DNA from 3 places in the Streptomyces sp. NPDC005374 genome. Region 3 is predicted to be linked to each of the others. Evidence: riboswitches for the same ligand, from Rfam matches in the RefSeq annotation. Region 3 holds a riboswitch; each other region holds the start of a gene.
The links. A riboswitch is a leader RNA that binds a small molecule or an ion and turns the genes downstream of it on or off. The one in region 3 is predicted to bind cobalamin.
Positions count from the first base shown of each region.

Region 1: another riboswitch for cobalamin. It lies ahead of ACFYRX_RS14340 (HoxN/HupN/NixA family nickel/cobalt transporter); the one in region 3 lies ahead of ACFYRX_RS27175 (prenyltransferase/squalene oxidase repeat-containing protein).
Region 2: another riboswitch for cobalamin. It lies ahead of ACFYRX_RS36090 (cobalamin biosynthesis protein); the one in region 3 lies ahead of ACFYRX_RS27175 (prenyltransferase/squalene oxidase repeat-containing protein).

Region 1 is NZ_JBIAKA010000005.1:123,782-131,603, reverse strand. It holds gene thrS (threonine--tRNA ligase) at 1-955, shown strand, start outside; gene ACFYRX_RS14355 (nucleoside hydrolase) at 994-1,959, shown strand; gene ACFYRX_RS14350 (ArsR/SmtB family transcription factor) at 2,082-3,074, shown strand; gene ACFYRX_RS14345 (hypothetical protein) at 3,166-3,657, shown strand; gene ACFYRX_RS14340 (HoxN/HupN/NixA family nickel/cobalt transporter) at 3,644-4,738, opposite strand; cobalamin riboswitch at 4,767-4,974, opposite strand; gene ACFYRX_RS14335 (ArsR/SmtB family transcription factor) at 5,055-5,402, shown strand; gene ACFYRX_RS14330 (DUF397 domain-containing protein) at 5,417-5,602, opposite strand; gene ACFYRX_RS14325 (DUF397 domain-containing protein) at 5,635-5,820, opposite strand; gene ACFYRX_RS14320 (helix-turn-helix domain-containing protein) at 5,827-6,708, opposite strand; gene ACFYRX_RS14315 (ATP-binding protein) at 6,892-7,329, shown strand; gene ACFYRX_RS14310 (hypothetical protein) at 7,541-7,822, shown strand, end outside.
Region 2 is NZ_JBIAKA010000017.1:239,451-247,272, forward strand. It holds gene cobN (cobaltochelatase subunit CobN) at 1-2,278, opposite strand, end outside; gene ACFYRX_RS36085 (cobyric acid synthase) at 2,275-3,786, opposite strand; gene ACFYRX_RS36090 (cobalamin biosynthesis protein) at 3,783-4,724, opposite strand; cobalamin riboswitch at 4,822-4,957, opposite strand; gene ACFYRX_RS36095 (hypothetical protein) at 5,261-5,482, opposite strand; gene ACFYRX_RS36100 (anion permease) at 5,514-6,773, opposite strand; gene ACFYRX_RS36105 (lysozyme) at 6,927-7,676, opposite strand.
Region 3 is NZ_JBIAKA010000011.1:45,695-53,516, reverse strand. It holds gene ACFYRX_RS27190 (ABC transporter ATP-binding protein) at 1-382, opposite strand, end outside; gene ACFYRX_RS27185 (CbiQ family ECF transporter T component) at 379-1,494, opposite strand; gene ACFYRX_RS27180 (SCO2322 family protein) at 1,484-2,092, opposite strand; gene ACFYRX_RS27175 (prenyltransferase/squalene oxidase repeat-containing protein) at 2,125-3,321, opposite strand; cobalamin riboswitch at 3,436-3,575, opposite strand; gene ACFYRX_RS27170 (MBL fold metallo-hydrolase) at 3,805-4,830, opposite strand; gene ACFYRX_RS27165 (aldehyde dehydrogenase) at 5,015-6,472, shown strand; gene ACFYRX_RS27160 (ferredoxin) at 6,476-6,748, shown strand; gene ACFYRX_RS27155 (tetratricopeptide repeat protein) at 6,788-7,651, shown strand.

The DNA.
Region 1 (7,822 bases), on a different contig from region 3:
GGAGGTCGTCCTGCGGCCCAGTCTCTGTCCGCACCACGCCCTCATCTACCGGTCGAGATCGCACAGTTACCGTGAACTCCCGCTCCGGATGGCCGAGTTGGGCGGTATGTACCGCTCCGAGCCGTCCGGCGTCGTCGGCGGTCTCACCCGCGTCCGCTCCATCCAGCTCAATGACGCCCACATCTTCTGCACCCTGGAGCAGGCGGTCGAGGAGGCCCGCGCCGCCCTCGACCTGATCCGGCGCGCCTACGACGACCTCGGCATCCGGGCGAGCCGGTACCGCCTCTCCCTCCCGGGCGAGGGCGGCAAGTACGTCCCCGACCCGGAACTCTGGCAGCGCGCCACCGCCCTCCTGAAGGACGTCCTGGACGGCGTCGACTACGAGTCCGTCGAGGGCGAGGCCGCCTTCTACGGCCCCAAGATCGACGTACAGGTCACCGACCCCGCGGGCCGTGAGTCCACCCTCTCCACCGTCCAGATCGACTTCCACCAGCCCGAACGCTTCGACCTGCACTACATCGGCCCCGACGGCGGAAAACACCGCCCGGTCATGGTCCACCGCAGCATCATCGGCAGCGTGGAGCGGCTGGTCGCGCACCTCATCGAGGCGCACGGCGGCGCGTTCCCGGTGTGGCTCGCCCCGGTGCAGCTCGTGGTCCTGCCGGTCGGCGACGACCAGGAGGAACGGGCCCACGACGTGGTACGCCAGGCCCTCGCGCGCGGTGTCCGGGCCGAAGTCGCCGCTCCCGGCGACGGCACCCTCGCCGCCCGCATCCGCGCCGCGCGCCTGGTGCCGTACCAGGCGGTGATCGGCGCGCGGGAGGCCGACGCGGGCAGTGCGGCCGTACGGCTGCGGGACGGCCGCAGGCCCGGAGCCGTGCCGGTCGACGAACTGCTGGACCGGATCGCCGCCCGGGACGGCGACCGCGGGGCCGAACTCTGGGCGGCTGCGTAAGGTCGGTCCCGTACGCCAGTGACGAAAGGACCCACGCCGTGACCGGTCAGCCCATCCCGGTGATCATCGACTGCGACACCGGTGTCGACGACGCCCTGGCCCTGCTGTTCGCCGTACGGCATCCCGGCATCGACCTGCGCGCGGTCACCTGTGTCGCCGGGAACACCGACGTCGACGGCGTGGTCCGCAACACGCTGACCGTGCTCGAGCAGGCCGGGGCCGGTGACATCCCCGTCGCCCGGGGCGCCGAACGCCCGCTGATCGAGCCCGTGCGCACCGCGCAGCACGTGCACGGGCGGGACGGCATGGGCGACCTGGGGCTGCCCGCGCCGACCCGGGTGGCGGTGGACGTGGACGCGGTGACGCTGCTCAGGCGGGAGATCCTCGCCTCGCCGAGGCCGGTCACCCTGATCCCGACCGCGCCCCTGACGAACATCGCGCTGCTCCTTCGCACCCACCCCGAAGTGGTGCGCAACATCGAGCGGATCGTGTTCATGGGCGGCGCGGTGGCCACCGGGAACGCCACGCCCGTCGCGGAGTTCAACGTCTGGCACGACCCCGAGGCGGCCGCCGTCCTGCTCACCGCGGGCGTGCCGATCACCATGTACGGCCTGGACGTCTTCGAGCGGGTCATCGTCCCGGCGGCGGACGTCCAGCGGCTGCGCGCCAGTTCGGAACCCTCCCTGCGCATGGCCGGCGAACTCCTCGCCCACCGCGACCCGGCCACCTCCGGCGACCCCACCCCCACCGGCGGCCTCGGCGACGCGGGCGCGGTCTGCGCGGTCGTCGACCCGGGCGGCCTGGCCACCGAACTCCTCCCGGTGGAGGTCTCGTTGGCACCCGGCCCGACCCGCGGCCAGACCGTCGTCGACCGCCGCCGCCGCCGCCCCGGCGAGTCCGAGATCCACGGCGGCGAGCGCGAAGTCACCCTCGTGGACGTGGCGTTGGGCGTGGACGTGGAGCGCTACGTGAAGCTGTGGCTGACGGCGGTGGAGGGGGTCTGACTCCCCGGCACCCGCAGCACCGGGGGTGACCGAATGCCCCCTTGCCCCGGCAAGGGCGGCTCCGTCACTGTCGGGGTGCACCGCCACCCACCCGATGACCGACCACCATCGGAGAACCCCCCATGCTGCGGGTGCACTTCACCACCGACGACATCGCGCGCGTGCGTCTCGCCGCCGGCCCCGATCCTCTCTGGGAGATCTGCAACAGCTTCCAGGTGCTGGCGGGGCAGGACGCGCCCCTCCAGTTCGGCGACTGGCGGCGGACGGTACGGCCACGGCTGCTCCCGGCGCACGGGCTGCTCGCCGCGCTGCTGCCACCGCGCGGCTACACACCGGACTTCCTCACCCCCGACCTCGGCGGCTCCCATGACCTGGAGCGCGCCGTCGACACCGTGCTGCGCACCCGGCGCACCGCGCTGCACAGGGACCTGAGCACACTCGCCGCCTCCCCGCGCCGGAGCCGCCCGCTGCCGTCCGAGGCCCGTGCCCTGGCCGACGGCGAGCCTCCGGCGCTGCGGCGTCTGGGTGCCGCCCTGCACGGCTACCACCAGGACGCGCTCGCCCCGTTCTGGACACGCATCCGGGCCCAGGTGGACGCCGACCGGGCGCTGCGCACCCGGGCGGTGCTGAGGGACGGCACCGACGGACTGCTCGCGAGCTTCCGTCCCGTACTGCGCTGGCGCCCGCCCGTGCTGGAGGCCGACTATCCCGTCGACCGTGAACTGCGGCTCGACGGGCGGGGGTTGCTGCTCCAGCCGTCGCTGTTCTGCCTCCGCAGACCCGTCACGCTCGCCGCGCCCGACCTGCCGCCCGTCCTCGTCTATCCCATCCAGCCGGCCCTCGGCTGGGCCCGCCCACCGGGCCGATCCGCACCCGGCGAGGACGTCGCCGCCCTCATCGGCCGCACCCGCGCCGCGATCCTGGAGGACGTCGTGACCGGCCGTACGACCGGCGAACTCGCCCAGCGCCTGGGCATCTCCGGCGCGGCCGCGAGCCAGCACACGGCGGTGCTGCGCCGGGCCGGCCTGCTGCTGAGCGTGCGCCGCGGCAGGCATGTGCTGCACACCGTCACGCCGGTGGGGCTGGCGTTGCTCGAAGGGACGGGTTCCGTTTAAGGCAGGGCTTCAGGGTGTGGCGGGGACCGGTGGACCGAAGCCAGCCTGTGGACGCGAGGAATGTCCCTTCCCACAGGGGGTTTGACACCATATGCGCGACAAACGACGTTCTCTGCTCGCGGGCCTGGGTGCCCTGGGCCTGGCGCTGACGGCCGCGTTCACGGCGGGACCGGCCGACGCGGCCCCGGCGAACCGGGACTTCGGCCAGATCCTGACCATGCCCGCCGCCCCGCCCGCCTCGGCGCTGCCGGCCGGAGCCGCCGCGGAGCCTCCGACGGCCTGGCCGAAGCCCGCCAGGATCCTGCACGTGGCGGCACGCGAGTCCATCACCTGCGAGAGCGGCAATCTCTGCACGGCGACCTACGACCCCACGCGGGGCGACTACGTCGTCTACTACTTCTACTACTGCGACACCTACACCCTCTCCAACTGGACCGGCACGGGCTCCTACCGCAACTCCCAGACCGGCGGGGTGACCGCGTACTTCTACGGCCAGAACGGCGCGGTCGTCACACCGGTCGGACCCGGCGGCAGCAGCAACTCCTACAACTGGGGCCCGATCTGGTCCATCAAGAACTGCTGACGCTCCACCGCTGCTCCACCTTCGCGAGCCGCCAGTAGGAGATCGCCGCCGCCCACACCACCACGAACAGGCCGACGATGACGTAGCCGACGTTGTCGAGGTCGATCTCGGCGATCCAGGTGGTGAGGGCGTCGGTGAGGTCGAACTTGTCGTGCACGACACCGACCAGCTCGATCGTGCCGATGAAGAAGGCGACCGCGATGGACAGCCCGGTGATGGCGAGGTTGTAGAACACCTTGCGCACCGGGTTGGAGAAGGCCCACTGGTAGGCGAAGTTCATGAACGTGCCGTCGAGGGTGTCGAACAGGCTCATCCCGGCGGCGAACAGCAGCGGCAGGCACAGGATCGCGTACCAGGGCAGCCCGGCCGCCGCGCCCGAACCCGCCATCACCATCAGCGTGACCTCGGTGGCGGTGTCGAATCCGAGCCCGAACAGGAACCCCAGCGGGAACATCTGCCCCGGCCGGGTGATGGACTTGGTGAGCCGCCCGAGGATCCGGTTCATGAACCCGCGCGAGTCGAGATGCTGCTCCAGCTCCTTCTCGTCGTACGTCCCCGCCCGCATCGCCCGGAAGACCTTCAGGATGCCCAGCAGGGCGACCAGGTTGAGGGCGGCGATGAGGTAGAGGAACGAACCGGAGACCGTCGTACCGAGAAATCCCAGGACCTGGTGGGTACTTGAGCCCTCGTTCATGACCTTGCCGGCCAGCTGGGTGCCGCCGGCGATCAGCGCGGCGAGCAGGACCACGACACTGGAGTGCCCGAGCGCGAACCAGAACCCTCCGGACACCGGCCGCTTGCCGTCGGCCATGAGCTTGCGGGTGGTGTTGTCGATCGCGGCGATGTGGTCGGCGTCGAAGGCGTGCCGCATGCCGAGGGTGTAGGCGGTGATGCCGAGTCCGATGCCGAAGGCCTTGTCGCCGACCTCGTAGTGCTCCGGAACGACGAGCAGGAAGAGAATCCCGAAGGCGACGACGTGCAGGGCGGCTATCGCGGCCATCAGGCCGACCGTCTTGACGGTGTCCTCGCGGCGCCAGCGGAAGGACGCGGCGGCGGTCTCGGGCAGGGCAGGGTCAGTCATACGGTGGTCACTCCAGCACCTCGTGGATGAACGCGTGAGCTGCCGTGGCCGGTCTCCTGGCTTACGGGTCGTACGTTTCCCTGCCCGCCTTCCCGGCCTCGTGCTGACGGCCAGTGGCTGTCCCGTGAGGGACGTGGGAGGGAAACTCCCCGATCACAGTGGCGAGGGCCGCGCCGGCATGAACCCCCTGAGGGGTCGTCACCGGCTTCCCGAGCACCACGGCCCGACCACGGTAGGGGTGCGAGGCGTCTCCTGCATAGCTGCATACCTGCGCAGGTATGGAAGATCACACCGGCCGCCTGCGAGGATGACCCCCATGCATCTCGTCCCGGCGGACCGAGCGGACCGCCGCACCATCGACGGCCACCGGGTGTGCGACGCCATCGCGGCGATCGGCGACCCCGGCCAAGTCCGCGCCTGGTCGGACCGTTTCGCCCTCCTGGCCGACCCGAACCGCCTCTCCCTCCTCCTCGCCCTGCACCGGACCGGCCCCCTCGCGGTCTCCGACCTGGCGATCGCCACGGGCATGAACGACCCCGCCGTCTCGCAGGCACTGCGCCTGCTGCGGGCGGCGGGGGTCGTGGCGGGGGAGAAGGAGGGGCGCGTGGTGCGGTACTCGGTGGTGGACGAGGGAGTGCGGGGGCTGCTGAAGCAGGTGTCCTGAGCCTGAACCGGCGGTCAGGGCCGTTCGCTGTGCAGGGAGTGCAGGAAGGGGGCCCAGGCGCGGGGGGTGAGGCGGAGCACCGGGCCGTCGGAGTGCTTGCTGTCGCGGACGGCCACGGTGGTGGGTATGTTGCGGGCGACTTCGACGCACTCGCCGTTTCCGCTGCTGTGGCTGGACTTGGCGAACTCGAAGTACGGCACGGGCCACAGCTCCTTGCGGCGGGCGGTCAGGGTCATTCGCTGTGCAGGGAGTGCAGGAAGGGGCTCCAGGCGCGGGGGGTGAGGCGGAGCACCGGGCCGTCGAGGTACTTGGAGTCACGGACGGCGACGGTGGTGGGTATGTTGCGGGCGACTTCGACGCACTCGCCGTGTGCGTCGCCGCTGCTGTATGTGGACTTCCTGAAGTCGTAGTGGGACACGGTGCCCTACATCTCCTTGCGGATGCCGTCGATGAGTCTCACGGAGTTGCTGTGCGCCAGACCGAGCCGCGTGATGCGGTCGAAGGCCGCGTTGTGGTGCGCGGCGTCAGTCTCGCTCTCCAACCAGACCTTCGTCGACGAAGTATCCACCTGTACGACGTCCAGAGCACCGGGCTCGGCGAAGGAGACGACGGTAAAGGCACAGGTCATCCCGGGGTGGGCCCCGGCGATGAACGGGACGACCTGGACACGCACGTTGGGCAGGTGCGCCGCCTCCAGCAGGTGTTCCAGTTGCGCCCGCATGACATCCCGGCCACCGACCAGTTGACGCACGGCCCCCTCATGCAGCAACGCCCAGAGCTGTAGCGGGCGGTCACCGCCCAACCGTGCCTGCCGGGCCATCCTCGCTTCGACGAAGGTCTCGATCTCGTCGAGATCGTCCCAGGACCCGTTCCCGACAGCGAGGGCGCGGGCGTAGTCAGGGGTCTGCAAGAGGCCGGGCACGAAGGTCAGTTGCCAGGTGCGGACTTCCGTGGCGATGTCTTCCAGGGCCACATACTCGATCTGCGCAGTCAGTTGCGGGTACTGGTTCCACCAGCCCTTGGCCTTGCGCCGTTCCCGGTCCGCCTTGGCGAGGGCGAGCAGTTTGCCGATCGCCGTCTCGTCGGTCTCGCCGTAGAGGTGGGACAGGGCCCTGACGTCGGGATCACGCAATGGCACCTGCCCGCGCTCGATCTTCGCCACCTTCGTGACGGATGCCGTCAGGGCCTCGGCAGCATGCGCCTGCCGGAGATCGCAAGCCTCTCGCATCCTCAGCAGCTCACCACCGAGTCGTCGCCCGAGAACGGTTGTGACGGTCTTACCGCGGTTGGGGTCCCTGCCTGCCATGAGTTCCCTTTCGTCAGTGCCTCAGTGGGCCAGCAATATTTCTGTCCTGTTCGATTGCTGGCCAACCCTCCAAAAGGCTACCGTCAGTGTTCAACAGGCCACTCACCGGCACCGGTTGGCGGAAGGCACCGCGCTGTCCGCGCGGCGGAGCCACCCCGACGACACGACTCCCTGGAGGTATCCGTGACCGACTCCTGCCTGCCCCGACGCCCCAAGCCCTACGACCGCCACGACGAGGTCAGTTACACCCCGTACCCGCGCAGCATCCCCCTCGCCCGCAGACGCGTCGCTCAACTCGCCGTCGACTGGGGGCTACCCGGCCTCGCCGGCGACGCGGCGCTGCTGGCAAGCGAGTTGTGCACGAACGCCCTGCTGCACGGTTGCCTGCGGGACAGGCTCTTCCGCGTCGAGACGTCCCTCAACGACACCGCGCTCCGGATCGCGGTGACCGACCCGAGGGGCGAGCGACTTCCCGGCACCCAACCGCCCCGCCCCGACGACCAGTTCGGCCGGGGTCTGCTCATCGTCCGGGTGCTGGCGGGGCGTTGGGCCGTGGAGAGGCTGACCGTGGGCAAGACGGTGTGGGCGGAGCTGGATGTTCCGATGGGGCGGGACGCGTAGAGCGTGTCTCTTTGATGGGTTGGTCAGTCGATCGGATGTGTCTGTCCGATTAGTGATCACTACGGTCCAGCTGATGTCATCGATGGCCCACCTGACGGATCGGTCGGCATAAGCGGCTCGATCCGGTGGTTTTCCTCATTTTTCAGGCGTAGGTGGTGGTGTTCGGGGATCCTGCCGAGGTACCTCTGAAACCACTGTAAGGAGACCCCAAGTGCGCCGCCCGACCCGGAATGCCTTCGCCGCCCTCATCGCCGCAGCCTGCCTCGCTCTCCCCCTCCTCACCCCCACACCCGCCGAAGCGGCTGCCACCCACACCAGCCGCTTCGCGAACTACCGCTACGGTGACTGCCTGCGCGAGAACGACGAAACCGGCCTCAAGGGCGACCGCTGCTCCACCGGACGCGGCAGCCTCCTGTGGCAGTGGAACGGCCGCCTCAACACCAGCACCACGCTTAAGAACAACTTCTGGGGCCGCTGCCTCGACAGCAATGAC
Region 2 (7,822 bases), on a different contig from region 3:
CGAGGGGCGCGGCCGCCGCCGTGTCCCAGGAGAGGTCCTCCATCCGCTCCGCCAGGCGCCGGCACAGCTGCTCCAGCAGGTCGATCGCGTCGGCGGCCGAACGGGACGGGCCCTCGACGAGGTCGGACAGCTCGACCGGGACCTTCACCGGAGCGCCCGGCTCGGCGAGCAACTCCTTCTCCACGAGCCCGTAATGGGCCGCGAGGCAGGCCCTGAGCCCCGGCAGGGCGTTGGCCTGACCGCCCCACACCTGCGAGGCCCGCAACACGGCGAGCACGAGGTTGACCCGTGGCTCACCCACCGGACCACCGCCGAGGATGTGCAGCCCGTCACGGATCTGCACGTCCTTGATCTCGCACAGATAGCCGTCGATGTGCATGACGAACTCGTCGAACGCCGTGTCGTCCGGCTGCTCGTCGACATGCAGGTCGTGATGGAGCTCGGCCGCCTTCACCAGCGTCCAGATCTGCGCCCGGACGGCCGGGGCCTTGGCCGGGTCCAGATCGGAGACGAGCGCGTACTCGTCCAGCAGCTGCTCCAGCTTGGCCAGGTCGCCGTACGTGTCGGCACGCGCCATCGGCGGCACCAGGTGGTCGACGACGGTGGCGTGCCCGCGCCGCTTGGCCTGGGTGCCCTCACCGGGGTCGTTGACGATGAAGGGGTAGATCAACGGCAGCTCACCGAGCACCGCGTCCGGCGCACAACTCCCGCTGAGACCAAGGCCCTTGCCCGGCAGCCACTCCATCGTGCCGTGCTTGCCCATGTGGACGACGGCGTCGGCACCGAAAGAGTTCTCCAGCCACCTGTACGCGGCCATGTAGTGGTGCGACGGCGGCATGTCCGGGTCGTGGTAGATCGCGATCGGGTTCTCCCCGAAACCGCGCGGCGGCTGGATCATCACGACGACATTCCCGAACTGCAGCGAGGCCAGCACGATGTCGTCCCCGTCGACGTACAGCGAGCCCGGCGGTTCGCCCCACGCCTCCAGCATGGCGTCCCGCAGCTTCGGGTCGAGCGTGTCGAACCACGCCCGGTAGTCGGCGAGCGGCACCCGCGCGGGCGCCGACGCCAGCTGGTCCTCGGTCAGCCACTCGACATCGTGACCGCCGGCCTCGATGAGCCGGTGGATCAACTCGTCGCCGCCTGAAGGGTATTCGGTGAGCGAGTACCCGGCGTCCCGAAGCGAGTCGAGGACCCGCACCGCCGAAGCGGGCGTGTCGAGACCCACCGCGTTGCCGACCCGCGAGTGCTTGGTCGGATACGCGGTGAAGACCAGCGCGAGCTTCTTCTCCGCGTTCGGCTTGTACTTCAACCGCGCGTGCCGCACGGCGATCCCGGCGACCCGCGCGGCCCGCTCCGGGTCCGCCACGTACACCGGGACGTCGTCGGGTCCCTGCTCCTTGAAGGAGAACGGCACGGTGATGAGCCGCCCGTCGAACTCCGGGATCGCGACCTGCATCGCCGCGTCCATGGGGGAGAGGGCCGCGTCGGACCCGTCCCACTGGGCCCTCGACGACGTCAGGCAGAGCCCTTGCAGCACCGGCACGTCGAGGTCGGCCAGCGCGCCGATGTCCCAGGCCTCCTCGTCCCCGCCGGCCGAGGCCTGCGAGGCGTGGGTGCCGCCGGCGGCGAGGACGGTGGCGACGAGGCAGTCGGCCTTGGCCAGCAGCTCGTAGAACTCGGCGTCGGCCCCGCGCAGTGAACCGCAGTACACGGGAAGGGCGTTGGCGCCGCGCGCCTCGATCGCCTCGCACAGGGTGTCCACGAAGGCGGTGTTGCCGCTGAGTTCATGGGCCCGGTAGAAGAGCACGCCGATGGTCGCACGGCCCTCCTCGAAGGCGTACGAGCCGTGGACGCCGTACTCCGGCATCTTCCGCGGCTCGACGAACCCCTCGCCCGTCAGCAGCACGGTGTCGGAAAGGAACCGGGCGAGTTCGGTGAGGTTGTCCGGCCCGCCCTCGACGAGGTACTTCAGCGCCTCGGCCACAACACCGGCGGGCACCGACGAGTCCGCCATCAACTCGGCGTCCGGGACGGCCTCCCCGCCCAGCAGCACGGTAGGGATGCCCGAGGACCGCAGGGCGGCCAGCCCGTCCTCCCAGGCCCGCTTGCCGCCGAGCAGCCGTACGACGGCGATGTCCGCGCCGTCGAGGAGCGCGGGCAGTTCGTCCGTGACGTCGACGCGCGTCGGGTTGCCGATCCGGTACCCGGCATCCGAGGCGGCCCGGGCCGCCAGCAGATCCGTGTCGGCGGTCGACAACAACAACACTGTGCTCATGCGGGCGCTCCCGGTGGAATGAAAGGCAGTCCTTGCGGCGCACCGGACTCGATGAGCCGCCACAGCGCGTCCGTGTCCGCGTGCTGTTCGATCAGGTCGCCGAGCCGGTCGAGCTGCTCCTCGCGCAGCGCGGCGAACGAGGTGTCGGGGGCCGGCACGAACCGGCGGCCCGCGGCGGCCGCCACCTCCCGCAGGAACGCCCGCCGGAACCCGTCCGACTCCAGCGAACCGTGCCAGTGCGTGCCCCAGGTCTGGCCGACGCGGCAGCCGTCGAGGAAGGCTTCTCCGCCGCTGACGTCGGCGACCCCGTGATGGATCTCGTACCCCTCGACGTGCTCGCCGAGGGCCTCGCCCACCGGCCGGGTGAGGGTCTTCTCGCGGGCGAACCGCACCCGCACGGGCAGGACTCCGAGCCCCTCGACATGCCCCTGACGGCTCTCGACCTCGTCCTCGATGTGCTCGCCGAGGATCTGGAACCCGCCGCAGATGCCGAGGACGGGCCGCTGCTCGGCGACCCTGCGGCCGATGGCCTCCGCGAGCCCCCGCTCCCGCAGCCACTTCAGCGCGCGGACGGTCCCCCGGGTCCCCGGGATCACGACGAGGTCGGCGTCCGCCAACTCCTCCGCCCGGTCCACGAACCGCACCACGACGCCGGGTTCGGCGGCCAGGGCGTCCACGTCGGTGAAGTTGGACATCAGGGGAACGGCACAGACGGCGACACGCAGGACGTCCTCCCCGACGGGCGGAGCGGTGTTCGACTCCCGGACCGTGCCCCGCAGCGAGACCCGCAGCCCGTCCTCCTCGTCGATCCCGAGCCCGTGTTGGAAGGGCAGCACACCGTAGGTACGGCGCCCGGTGAGCCCGTGGAGCATGTCGAGCCCGGGTTCGAGCAGCGAGACGTCACCCCGGAACTTGTTGACGAGGAACCCGGCGATCAGCGCCTGGTCCTCGGGGGAGAGCAGCGCGACGGTCCCGAAGAAGGAGGCGAAGACCCCGCCCCGGTCGATGTCCCCGACGACCAGCACGGGCAGCCCGGCGTTGCGGGCGATGCCCATGTTGACGATGTCGGTGCGCCGCAGATTGATCTCGGCCGGACTCCCGGCCCCCTCACAGATCACCGCGTCATACGTGCCCCGCAACTCGGCGAGACAGTCGAGCACCGTCCCGAGAAGCTGCTGCTGCCGCCCGCCGTGATACCCCCGGGCACTCAACTCGCCCACGGGCTTCCCGAGCAGCACGACCTGACTGCTCTGCTCGCCACCCGGCTTGAGCAGCACGGGGTTCATGAGCGCGGTCGGCTCGACCCGGCAGGCCTGCGCCTGCATGGCCTGGGCCCGCCCGATCTCGGCCCCCTCCCTCGTCACGAACGAGTTGAGGGACATGTTCTGCGCCTTGAAGGGCGCGACCTTCACTCCCTGCCGCACCAGCCACCGGCAGATCCCGGCGGTGACGACACTCTTGCCGGCGTCGGAGGTGGTACCGGCGACCAGCAGCCCCCCACCGCTCATGCCCCACGTCCCTTCACGGCGATCCGCGCGACGACACCGACGCCGAGCGCCAGCAGCCCCACACGCCGCGAGAGCCGCGCGGCGCGCTCGATGTCGGCGGTGGCGACAGCGCGCCCTCCCTGATTCAGCACGGGCCGATGCTCGACCCGCCCCGCGTACGACAGCGTCCCCCCGAGCCGCACACCCAGGGCCCCCGCGAACGAGGCCTCCACAGGACCGGCGTTGGGACTCGGATGTCTGCGCGCGTCCTGGCGCCAAGCCCGCACGGCACCCCGTGGACTGTCCCCGGCGACAGCGGCGAGCACGGCGGTGAGCCGCGCCCCGGGCCACCCGGCGAGGTCGTCGAACCGGGCGGCGGCCCACCCGAACCGCCGGTACCGGGGCGACTTGTGCCCCACCATGGCGTCCAGCGTGTTCACGGCCCGGAACCCGAGCAGCCCCGGCACCCCGCCGACGGCCCCCCACACGAGGGCGCCCACGACGGCGTCGGAGGTGTTCTCGGCCACGGACTCCACCACGGCCCGCGCGATCCCGTCGGCGTCGAGGGCCTGCGGATCCCGCCCGCACAGATGCGGCAGCCGGTCCCGGGCCGCCTCGACATCCCCCGCCTCCAACGCCCGCCCGATGACCCGGGCCTCCCGCACGAGTGAAGTCCCGCCCACAACGGCCCAGGTGGCAGCACCGGTGAGCACGACGGAAGCGGTACGGGACGGACGTACGACATGTTCCGCGACGGCACCCAGCGCCATCGCGCCGCCCACACACACGGCGGTGTGCAGCGCGCCCCACCCGCGGTGGTCCCGCCACAGCACCCGTTCCACGGCCCCGGCCGCGCGCCCGAACACGGCGACCGGATGTCCCCGGCGCGGATCACCGAGCAGCAGATCCCCGACAAGTCCGGCGGCGGCGCCGTACGCGAAGACGCGATCGGCACGCATCGGGTCAGCCGGCCGTGGGGTCGGCAAGCGAGCGGGTGCGGTACCTCGAAGGGCAGGCGGGCATCGCGATATGTCCTCACTCAGGGTGTCCACGCCCTGGTTCGACGAGACCGACGGCGAGAGTTCCTGGCTCCCGGGGCTACCTACCCCGGTCACAGTGGCGGGACCGCGCCGGACTTGAACCGGCTTCCTCTGCTGCCGTCGTACATGGCTCCGGCAGTCCACCACGCACCCGAACGGCAGTCAACTTGCTGTTGACCTGCGGCGGGAGAGTGTGCAGAACCCCACACCACCGGCCGGGGAGACGGTGGACCCGCAGCACACGGACGGCCGGGGGGGGTCTGGCCCCGCCGTTCCCGTCAGCCCCCGGCCGGCAGCGAGACGGGGGGGCCGGGCCCGCGCCGGGCGGGGGCGGGCACGCCCCCCCGCCGCCCCCCCCCCGGGGGGGGCGCGGGGCCCCCCCCCCCCCGGGGGGGGGGGGGCCCCCCCCCCGCCCCCCCCCCCCCCCCCCCCCGGCCGTCGAACGATCGGTGCCGTCAGGCCACGATCAGGGAGATGCCGTACGCCACCGCCGCCGCGCACGCGGCGAAGCAGACGTACGCGCCGGTGACCGCGAGGGTCGCCGAGTCGCCCTGGGCCGTGGCCCTCTCCTGACGGGAGAGGCCCATGATGCCGAGGGTGAAGAGGGCCACGAGGCCCACGGTGACCACGAGGCTGACGCCGAAGACGGAGCCGAGCGCTTCCCAGTCGATCTTCATGGTGAGGCTTCCTTAGCGCTGGGGTGCGGACTCAGACGGCGGCCGGCGGGGCGGCCGGCTCCGTGGTGACGGGGGTGGAGATCGCGGCGGCGGTCGGGGCCGGGATCGTGGCCGTGAGGTCCTCGGTCACCGTGCCCACGGGCGGCGGGGTCACGGCGGCGATCGCCGTGGTCACCACGCCGGCCGGCTCGTCGGAGTCGATGACGTTCGACGCGTCCACGACCTCGCGCCGCGAGATCTTCCAGATGGCCGCGCTGGAGGCGACGAGGAAGACCGCCACAGCCGCCGTACCCCAGTCGCCGAGGTTGGTGACCGACTCGGCCAGGGCGCCCACCAGGGCCGCCGCCGGGAGCGTCAGGCCCCAGGCGACGAACATGCGGGTGGCCGTGGACCAGCGGACGACGCCGCCCTTGCGGCCGAGGCCCGCGCCCATCACCGAACCGGAGACGGAGTGCGTGGTGGAGAGGGAGAAGCCGAGGTGGGAGGAGGCCAGGATGACGGTGGCCGCGCTGGTCTGGGCGGCGAAGCCCTGCTGCGGCTGGAGGTCGGTCAGGCCCTTGCCCATGGTGCGGATGATGCGCCAGCCGCCGAGGTAGGTGCCGAGCGCGATGGCGAGGCCCGCCGACAGGATGACCCAGGTGGGCGGGTCGGAGTCGGGAGCGACGACGCCGCCGGCGACCAGGGCGAGGGTGATGATGCCCATGGTCTTCTGCGCGTCGTTCGTGCCGTGGGCGAGTGAGACCAGGCCGGCCGAGGCGATCTGCCCGGTGCGGTAGCCCTTCGCGGCGGCCTTGCCGTCGGCCTTCTTGCCCAGGGTGTAGGAGAGGCGGGTGGCCAGCATGGCGGCGACGCCCGCGACGATGGGAGCCGCGACCGCCGGGATGAGGACCTTGGTGACGAGCGCGTCACCGTGGACCGCGCCCATGCCCGCCGAGGCGATGGTGGCGCCGATCAGACCGCCCATCAGGGCGTGCGAGGAACTGGAGGGCAGGCCCACCAGCCAGGTCAGCAGGTTCCAGAGGATCGCGCCGACCAGGGCGGCGAAGATGACCTCGGGACGGATGCCGGTCTCGTCGACGAGACCCTTGGAGATCGTGTTGGCGACCTCCACCGAGAGGAAAGCGCCCACAAGGTTCAGCACGGCGGACATGGCCACCGCGACCTTGGGCTTGAGTGCACCGGTCGAGATGGTGGTGGCCATCGCGTTGGCGGTGTCATGAAAACCGTTCGTGAAATCGAACGCGAGTGCGGTTACCACCACAATCGCGAGGATCAGCGAGAAGTTTTCCATTTACCCAGGCAATCGTTCGAAGTCATTGGTCGGTTGAACGTAAGTAACCTGGGTGAACGGAAGATGAACTGAGCAGGGCCGCGCGGTGACCGGAGTGGGCGTCTCTTGCTACGTCGTACGCCCCGGACCCCATGCGCCCCATGTGCCTCAGGGCTACGACCCCCGGGCGAACTTCTTCAGCCGGCTCGCGGACCCGTTGAAGAGATTCTGATCACCCGGCAGGCCGCCCTTGTTGTCGTACTGCCAGAACGTCCAGAACGACCATCCGACAGGCAGGGCACCCGCGTCCGCCGAGCGGTAGCGGGCCACCCACAGCGCGTGGTTCGAGGCGAAGGCGCCGCTGCCGCCCGTGCAGGTGTTCCACCAGTGGGCGGTCGTGTAGATCACCGGACGGCGGCCGGTGAGCCGCTTCACCTCGTCACTGAACGACGCGATCCAGCCGACCATCCTCGCCCGGCTCATGCCGTAGCACTTGCGCTTCTTGTCGTACGGGTTGTATTCGATGTCGAGCGCCGGTGGCAGCGTCCAGCCGTCCGCGGACCAGGCGCCCCCGTTGCGCACGAAGTACGCGGCCTGTGTCCTGCCCGACGACTTGTCCGGCAGCGCGAAGTGATAAGCCCCGCGGATGATGCCCGCGCCGCGCGCGCCGTCGTACTGCTCCGCGAACTGCGGATTGCGGTAGCCGGTGGACTCGGTCGCCTTGACGTAGACGAACTCGGCGCCCTTGGCCCTGGCCTTCGGCCAGTCGACGTTCTTCTGGTGCGCCGAGACGTCGTGCCCCCTGGGCAGCCCCGCCGCCGAGACCGGCGCCCCGGCGAGCGCCATGCCACCCACGGTGAGCGCGGCCACCGACACGGCGAGGGCGCGGGTTCGGTGACGGACCGGTTTTCGATCACGGGCCATGTGTCCCCCCGGGAATGGCGTCGTGCAGAACAAAGCCCAGACAGTACTGGAAGGGCATCGCATTGCGGGCGATCCCCGGCCAAGCCGTAAGAGGGAGGTGTGTATGCCGACATGCGGCCTTTCGGAGGCCGGGCGTCCGCCCCGAA
Region 3 (7,822 bases):
GGTCCAGGGTCTCCTCCACCCGGCGGCGCATCACCGTCGGCGGTACGCCCAACGACTCCATGCCGTAGGCGAGTTCGTCCTCCACGGTGTCCGTCACGAAGTGGGACAGGGGGTCCTGGCCCACCGTCCCCACCACGTCGGCCAGTTCGCGGGGCTTGTGGGTACGGGTGTCGCGGCCGGCCACCGTGACCCGCCCGCGCAGGGTGCCGCCGGTGAAGTGCGGGACGAGCCCGCTCACCGCGCCGAGGATCGTGGACTTGCCGACACCTGAGGGGCCCACGAGCAGGACCAGTTCACCTTCCGGCACCTCGAAGTCGACGTCCCGCACGGTGGGTTCGGCAGCGCCGTCGTACGTCACGGAGACGTCCTCGAAGCGGATCACGACGACGGCTCCTTGGGGGCGGGGGCGAGGAACGCCGGCAGCAGACCGAGGAGGACGGCTGCGGCGGGCCGGACGGGGAGGGTGGGGGCGACCAGAGGAACCACGCCGGGATGCAGGGCCGCCGGATCGGTGACGCCCGCGAGGAACATCGCCGCCGCCACGGCCACGCCGGACCCTGCGATCAGGAAGGAACGGAGGTTCCAGCGGTCCGGGCGGTAACGGGTGCGCGGAGTACGGCGACCGCCCAGCCGCAGACCCGCGAGAGCGGCGGCGAGGCCGGCGAGGAGGACGGGGATGCCGTACGTGCCGCCCTCGGCGGTGAGCAGGCCGTACGTTCCCGCGCAGACGCCGAGCAGGCCGCCGAGTGTGAGGGCGGTCGTCGTACGGCGTACTCGGGGCGGAACCTGTGCCGTACGGCCGTAGCCACGGGCGTCCATGGCCGCGGCGAGGGCGACCGAGCGTTCCAACGCGCCCTCCAGGACCGGGAGTCCGACCTGGAGAAGGCCCCGCACACCGGAGTCGGGGCGGCCGCGCAGACGGCGGGCGGCGCGCAGACGCTGGACGTCGGCGATGAGGTGAGGGGCGAAGGTGAGCGCCACGACCACCGCGACGCCGAGTTCGTAGAGGGCGCCGGGGAGGGACTTGAGGAGGCGGTGCGGGTTGGCGAGGGCGTTCGCCGCGCCTACGCAGATCAGGAGGGTGGCCAGTTTCAGGCCGTCGTAGAGGGCGAACACGAGGGACTCCGCGGTGACCCGGCCGCCGAGGCGGATGCCCTGGGCCCAGTCGGGCAGCGGGAGTTGGGGGAGCGTGACGAGCACATGGGTGCCCGGGATCGGGGAGCCGAGGGTGATCGCGAAGAGAAGACGGACGAGGAGGACGGCGAGGGCGAGCTTGACGAAGGCGGCGTAGGAGTGGGACCAGGGGGTCCGGCGGCGGCAGGTCGCCACCACGTACGCGGAGGTGACGATCAGGAGGGTCAGCAGGAGGGGGTTGGTGGTGCGGGTGGCCGCGATGCCGAGGGAGAGGGACCAGAGCCACCAGGCCCCGGGGTGCAGGGACGCGGGCTGAACGGGGTGCGGGGACGCCGGCTGAGCGGTTGGGCTAGGCGGCATTCCTGCGCCGCCTCGTCTGCCACACCGCCGCCGCTCCCAGTACGGCGATCGCCGCCAGGCCCGCGAACAAGCCAACGGACGGGCCCCCGTCCGACCGGGCCGGCCCCTTCCCCTTCCCCGTCACCTGGTCCCCGCACCCGGCCTCCGGATACGCCGCGATCGCGCACAGCAGCGCGTCGGAGCCGTAACGGAGGGGTTTGGCCACCGCCGCCAAGGCCTCCGCCGTCGTCGCCTCCCGGGGGACCACCGCGCACTCCGTGCGGCCCGCCGGGGGCGTCTCGCCGGAGGGGGCGTCCGAAGCCGTCCCGAAGTCGATGACCAGCGCCACGCGTTTACGGCCGTCCCTAGCCGGTGTGTCCGCGCAGATCGCCGTGAACGACGCCGTCCCGCGGGGCTTTCGGACATCACCCGAGTCCGCGCTCACCGCGAAGCGGAAGCCCTGGACGTCTCCGTCGGAGGGAACCGAGGTCGACGGGCCCTGCGTGGCGTAGGTCCAGGTCGGGCCGGTGCGGTCCCAGAAGGACCAGTAGCGGTAGCCGGCGGCGTGGGCCGGGGTCGTGACCGACAGGAGGAGTCCCACCAGGAGGAGCAGTCCCACGAGGAGGGGTCCTACCGCCGGTCCCCGGCGGGTCACGGCTGCTTCCTCTTGTTGCGGTTGCTGAGGAGGAAGCCGATGCCGGCCCCGGCGGCGAGACCCGCGCCGACCATCCACCAGACGGACGTGCCGGAGTCGTCCTGCGACTTGGCGGCCGGCGTGGGCGTCGGCGCCGGCGCCGGTGTCGGTCCCGTCGCGGTCAGTTGCTTCACCAGGTCCGTGCCGCCGAAGTCGCGGGGGTCGGCGCCACCGACCCGCGCGGCGAGGATCAACTGGGCGTAGGCCGCCGGGCCGCTCTGCTCGGCCCACTTCGCGGAGTTCCGCTCCAGCCAGTGCAGCGGTCCCGCGGCCGCCGCGGTCCCGCCCCGCGCGGCCAGCGCCACGACCGCGTCGGCCGTGTTGCCGTAGTCGGGCTGGTCCTCGGCGCCGGGGAGGACGGACTTCAGGTAGCCCTCCTTCGCGACCGTCCTCGCCAGGTACGCCGCGCCGTTGGCCGCCGCCTGCTCCGGGGTGGGACGGGCCGCGTCGGCGCAGGTGAGGTCCGTCGCGGTGCCGGGCTTCGCCGAGGCCATGCCCAGGCCCAGCGCACCGACGACGGCCGCCGCCGTGGCGTCCGCGTTGGCCGTGAGCCGGCCCTTCTTGTCGGGCTGGTAGGCGAAGGCGCCCCCGTCGGCGCACGGCAGGGACAGCTTCAGCAGGGCCTCGTAGGGCGACTTGCCGTCCTTGAGGACCTCGGCGGGGTCGGCACCGGTGGCGTTCAGCGCGCCGATGACGACGGACGTCGAGTTGGCGTCGCTGGCCCCGCCAGGCGTGTAGCCCCAGCCGCCGTCCTTGTTCTGGACGGACTTCAGCCAGGTCACCGCCTTGCTGACCGCGGGGTCGTGCCCGCCGAGCGCGGACAGGGCCTGGACGGCGGCGGCGGTGCTGTTGGTGTCGACCATGACCTTGGCGTCGCAGGCCTTGGCCGGATCGGCGCGGTAGGCCGCGAACGCCCCGCTCGCGCACTGCTGCCCGGCCAGCCAGCCGACGGCCGCGGCGGCGGGCCCGACACCCACCCGGTGCAGGGCGATCAGGGCGAGGGACTGGCGCCAGACCCCGTCGTAGGTGGGATCGGTGCTGCCGTACAACCCGGACGGGACCGGTACCGGGGACGGGGAGGCGGCGACGGCGGGCGCGGCCGTGCCGATCACGACGGTGGCGGCCAGGACCGCGGCGCTGCGGCGGACGTGCATGATCGGCGGATGCCCTTCTCACGGAAGGAGCCGGACAGCACGGGAGGACCCCCGGGCGGCTCGGCTCCGTATACCTCGACGGTGCCGCGCACCGGCCGGTTGCCGGTGCACGTGAGCCGGTCACGAACCGTGCGGGGCAGTCCGGCTCACCGCGGGTGGAAGGCGGTTTACGGTTGCGGGTCAGCGCCGGATTTGCACCGGCTTCCCCCTGTACGGGTGTGATGACGACCCGGCCACTCTACTCGCCCGTAGGGAGGCCGCTGAGAGCCGCCTGTGCGGCCATGGCGCGACGCCTGCCCGATTCGGCGAACTCGACGCCGGGTGCGGGGTGCCGGGTGCCGGGTGTTGGGAGCGGCGTGGGGAGCGAGGGCCTCGACGGCGGCGGACGGGGGTGCCGGATCGGGAAGTCGTCGGACTGCGGCGCCGCTGTGGCTGGTCGCGCAGTTCCCCGCGCCCCTGATGCCGGCGCTGCGCGCACGTCGCCTAAACAGCCACGTACGTCACCGGTTCGCTCCCCGTCACCGCCTCCGCCCGGCCCAGTTTCACCAGCCGCCGCAGATGTGCCTCGGCCTCCGAGACCGCGATGGTCCTCGATCCGTACGGGATCTGCTCCCAGGGCCGGTTCCACTCCATGCGCTCGGCGAGCTGCCAGGGGGTGAGGGGCTTGGCGAGGAGGGAGTGCAGGTCGGTGAGGCGTTCCTCGTGGTGGGCGAGCAACTCCCGTACCCGGGCGGCCGCGTCGGTGAAGGCGTGCTGGTGGGCGGGGAGCACCTCGGCGGGGGCGAGGCGGCCGACGCGTTCCAGGGAGTCGAGGTAGTCGCCGAGGGGGTCGGTGACGGTGGTGTCGTCGGGGTCCTCGTACAGGCCGATGTGCGGGGTGATCTCGGGGAGCAGATGGTCGCCGGAGAACAGGCGGCCGTGGCCCGGGAGTTGGGCCGGGTGATCCTCCTCCAGGTGCAGGCAGACATGGCCGGGTGTGTGCCCCGGGGTCCAGATCGCGCGGAGCCTGCGACCCGGGAGGTCGAGGAGTTCACCGGGGACGATCTCGCGGTCGGGCAACGCGGGGGAGAAGCCGGGGAGTTCACGGCGACGGGCGGTGCGCAGGGGAGCCACGTGCTCCTCGGGGGCGCCCGCCGCCTCCAACTTGGCCGTCATATAGGTGTACCAGCGCTCGGCACGGGTCTCCCGGGTCCGGCGCACGATCGCGGAGTCCGCCGCGTGCATGGCGATCCAGGCGCCGGAGGCCTCCCGCACCGCGCCCGACAGACCGTGGTGGTCGGGGTGGTGGTGGGTGATGACCACGCCGTGGATCTCGCCGACGTCGGTCCCGCACGCGGTCAGCCCCTCGGCGAGGGTGTCCCAGGACGCCGGGTCGTCCCAGCCGGTGTCGACCAGCACCGGCCCGCGGTCGGTGTCGACGACGTACACGAGCGTGTGGCCGAGGGGGTTGTCGGGGATGGGGACCTGGACGGACCGGACACCGCCGCCGTGGTCGTGCACCTGCGCCATGGGCTCCCCAATCCCCGCTTCCCCGCATCCCCGCGTTCCGGACACTATAACTAGAACAGGTTTCGATGGGAGCCCGAGGTCACCAACAGCCGTGGTGCGCGGGCCGTGGACTCCTCCGACTGGAACTGGTATCAGTTCCGTATCTGATGGATCGTCAGTAAGCCGCCTCAGGGAGGCAGTCGCCATGGCCGAGCTCTTGGAACACGGACAGCTGTTCATCGGCGGGGAGTTGACCGACCCCCTGGGCACGGACGTCATCGAGGTGATCTCCCCGCACACCCAGGAGGTCATCGGACGGGTGCCGCACGCCTCCCGGGCGGACGTGGACGCGGCGGTCGCCGCCGCGCGCACCGCCTTCGACGAGGGACCGTGGCCGCGGATGTCCCTCGACGAGCGCATCGAGGTCGTGTCGAGGATCAAGGACGCCATCCTGGTACGGCATGAGGAGATCGCCCGCATGATTTCCTCCGAGAACGGCTCGCCGTACTCCTGGAGCGTCCTCGCGCAGGCTCTCGGCGCGATGATGGTCTGGGACTCGGCGATCACGGTCGCCCGGAACTTCACCTACGAGGAGACCCGCGACGGAGTCCTCGGGAAGATCCTCGTGCGCCGCGAGCCGGTCGGGGTCGTGGCCGCCGTAGTGCCTTGGAACGTCCCGCAGTTCGTGGCCGCCGCCAAGCTCGCGCCCGCGCTGCTCACCGGCTGCACGGTGGTGCTCAAGCCGTCCCCCGAGACGCCGCTGGACGCCTACATCCTCGCCGAGATCACCAAGGAGGCCGGGCTGCCGGAGGGCGTCCTGTCCATCCTCCCGGCCGACCGCGAGGTCAGCGAGTACCTGGTCGGACACCCCGGCATCGACAAGGTCTCCTTCACCGGCTCGGTGGGCGCGGGCAAGCGCGTGATGGAGGTCGCCGCCCGCAACCTCACCCGCGTGACACTGGAGTTGGGCGGCAAGTCGGCGGCGGTCGTGCTGCCGGACGCGGACGTCGAGGCGGCCGTCGCCGGGATCGTTCCGAACGCCTGGATGAACAACGGCCAGGCCTGCGTGGCCCAGACCCGCATCCTGCTGCCCCGCTCCCGCTACGACGAGTTCGCCGAAGCCCTTGCCGCGGCGGCCAGTTCACTGGTCGTCGGCGACCCGCTCGACCCGGCCACCCAGGTCGGCCCGCTGGTCGCCGAACGCCAGCAGCGCCGCAACCTCGACTACATCCGCATCGGCCAGGAGGAGGGCGCCAAGATCCTCACCGGCGGCGGACGCCCGGCGGGCCTGGACCGCGGCTGGTACGTCGAGCCGACACTCTTCGGCGATGTCGACAACTCGATGCGGATCGCCCGCGAGGAGATCTTCGGCCCGGTCATCTGCCTGCTGCCCTATGGCGACGAGTCCGAGGCCGTGAAGATCGCCAACGACTCCGACTACGGCCTGTCCGGCAGCGTGTGGACGGCCGACACCGCCCGCGGCATCGAGATCGCGAAGCAGGTCCGCACCGGCACCTACTCCGTCAACACCTTCAGCCTCGACATGCTCGGCCCCTTCGGCGGCTACAAGAACTCAGGCCTGGGAAGGGAGTTCGGCCCGGAGGGATACGGCGAGTACCTGGAGCACAAGATGATCCACCTGCCGGCCGGCTGGGAGGCGTGAGAGATGGAGGCGCCTCCCACGCGGGCCAACCCGGACGTGGGGACAGGGGACCGCTGGCACGTCGAGGTCGACCGCTCGCTCTGCATCGGCTCGGCGCAGTGCGTGCACACCGCCCCCGACGGCTTCCGCCTGGACACCGCCCGCCAGTCGCACCCCGCGGACCCGAAGACCGACGCCAACGAGAAGATCCTCGCGGCCGCCGAGAACTGCCCGGTCGAGGCCATCATGATCTCCCTGCTGGGCAGCGGGGAGCCGGTGTTCCCGCCCGAGGAGTGAGGACATACGCTCCTGCGGTCGTCGTAGGAGCGGGGTGGCATGGAGAAGTCCGAGGCCAAGGAGCTGATCGAGCGGGCGCGTTCGGCCTGGGAGGCCGAGGAGTGGCTGCGCGCCGCCGAACTATACGAGCGGGTGCTCGCGCACTACCCGGACCTGAACGCGAGCGCGGTGTGGTGGTACGACGCCGCGCTCGCCCACAAGTTCCTGCGCAACTGGGCCAAGGCGTACGAGCTGGGCCGTGAGGCCGCGGCCCGGGCCCCGCGCGGCGAGGGCGACCCGGCGTACTGGAACCTCGGCATCGCCGCCACGATCCAGCGGGACTGGGCGACGGCACGGGAGGCCTGGACCGGCTTCGGCATCGAACTCCCGGACGGCGAGGGGCAGATCGACGGCCGCTTCGGCGTCGCCTGCGTACGGCTCGACTCCGGCGGCGAGCGCGAGGTCGTCTGGATCGAGCGGCTGTGCCCGACCCGCGGCCGGGTCGTCAGCGTGCCCGTCTCGGGCGGACGGCGCTACGGCGAGATCGTCGTCCACGACGGCGAACCGAAGGGCGAGCGGGTCGTCGACGGCTCCACCTACCCCGTCTTCGACGAACTCCTGCTCTTCGAGGCGTCTCAACTGCCCACCCTGGAGGTCACGGTGGCGGCGGGCGAGGCGGCCGACCTGGAGGCACTCGTCGACCTGTTCACCGAGCACGGCTTCGGCGCCGAGCCCGCCAGCAGCGTCCGCCTCCTGTGCGCCTGCTGCAGCGAGGGCACCCACGAACAGCGACGCGCCGTCGACGCCGGCGCCCAGCAGGTCTCCCTCGCCGCCCCCGAGGACGAGGCCCGTCAGCTCCTGGAGCGGTGGGCGGGCGAGGCGGCGATCGGGCGGAGCTGGAGCGGTCTTTCGGCCGTGGGGTAGGGGACGTCGGCCGCGCGGAGAGGGCTGAACCGGGCTCGTCGGTTGCTGGACGGTGAGCGACGGGCGGGCCCGATGCGCGTCACGGCTGCCCCGCTGCCCGTCGCATACGTCGACGTGGTCGAGCGGGAGGCGAGCCGGGCTTGAGTGGCCGGGCCCGACAGGACGCCCGGG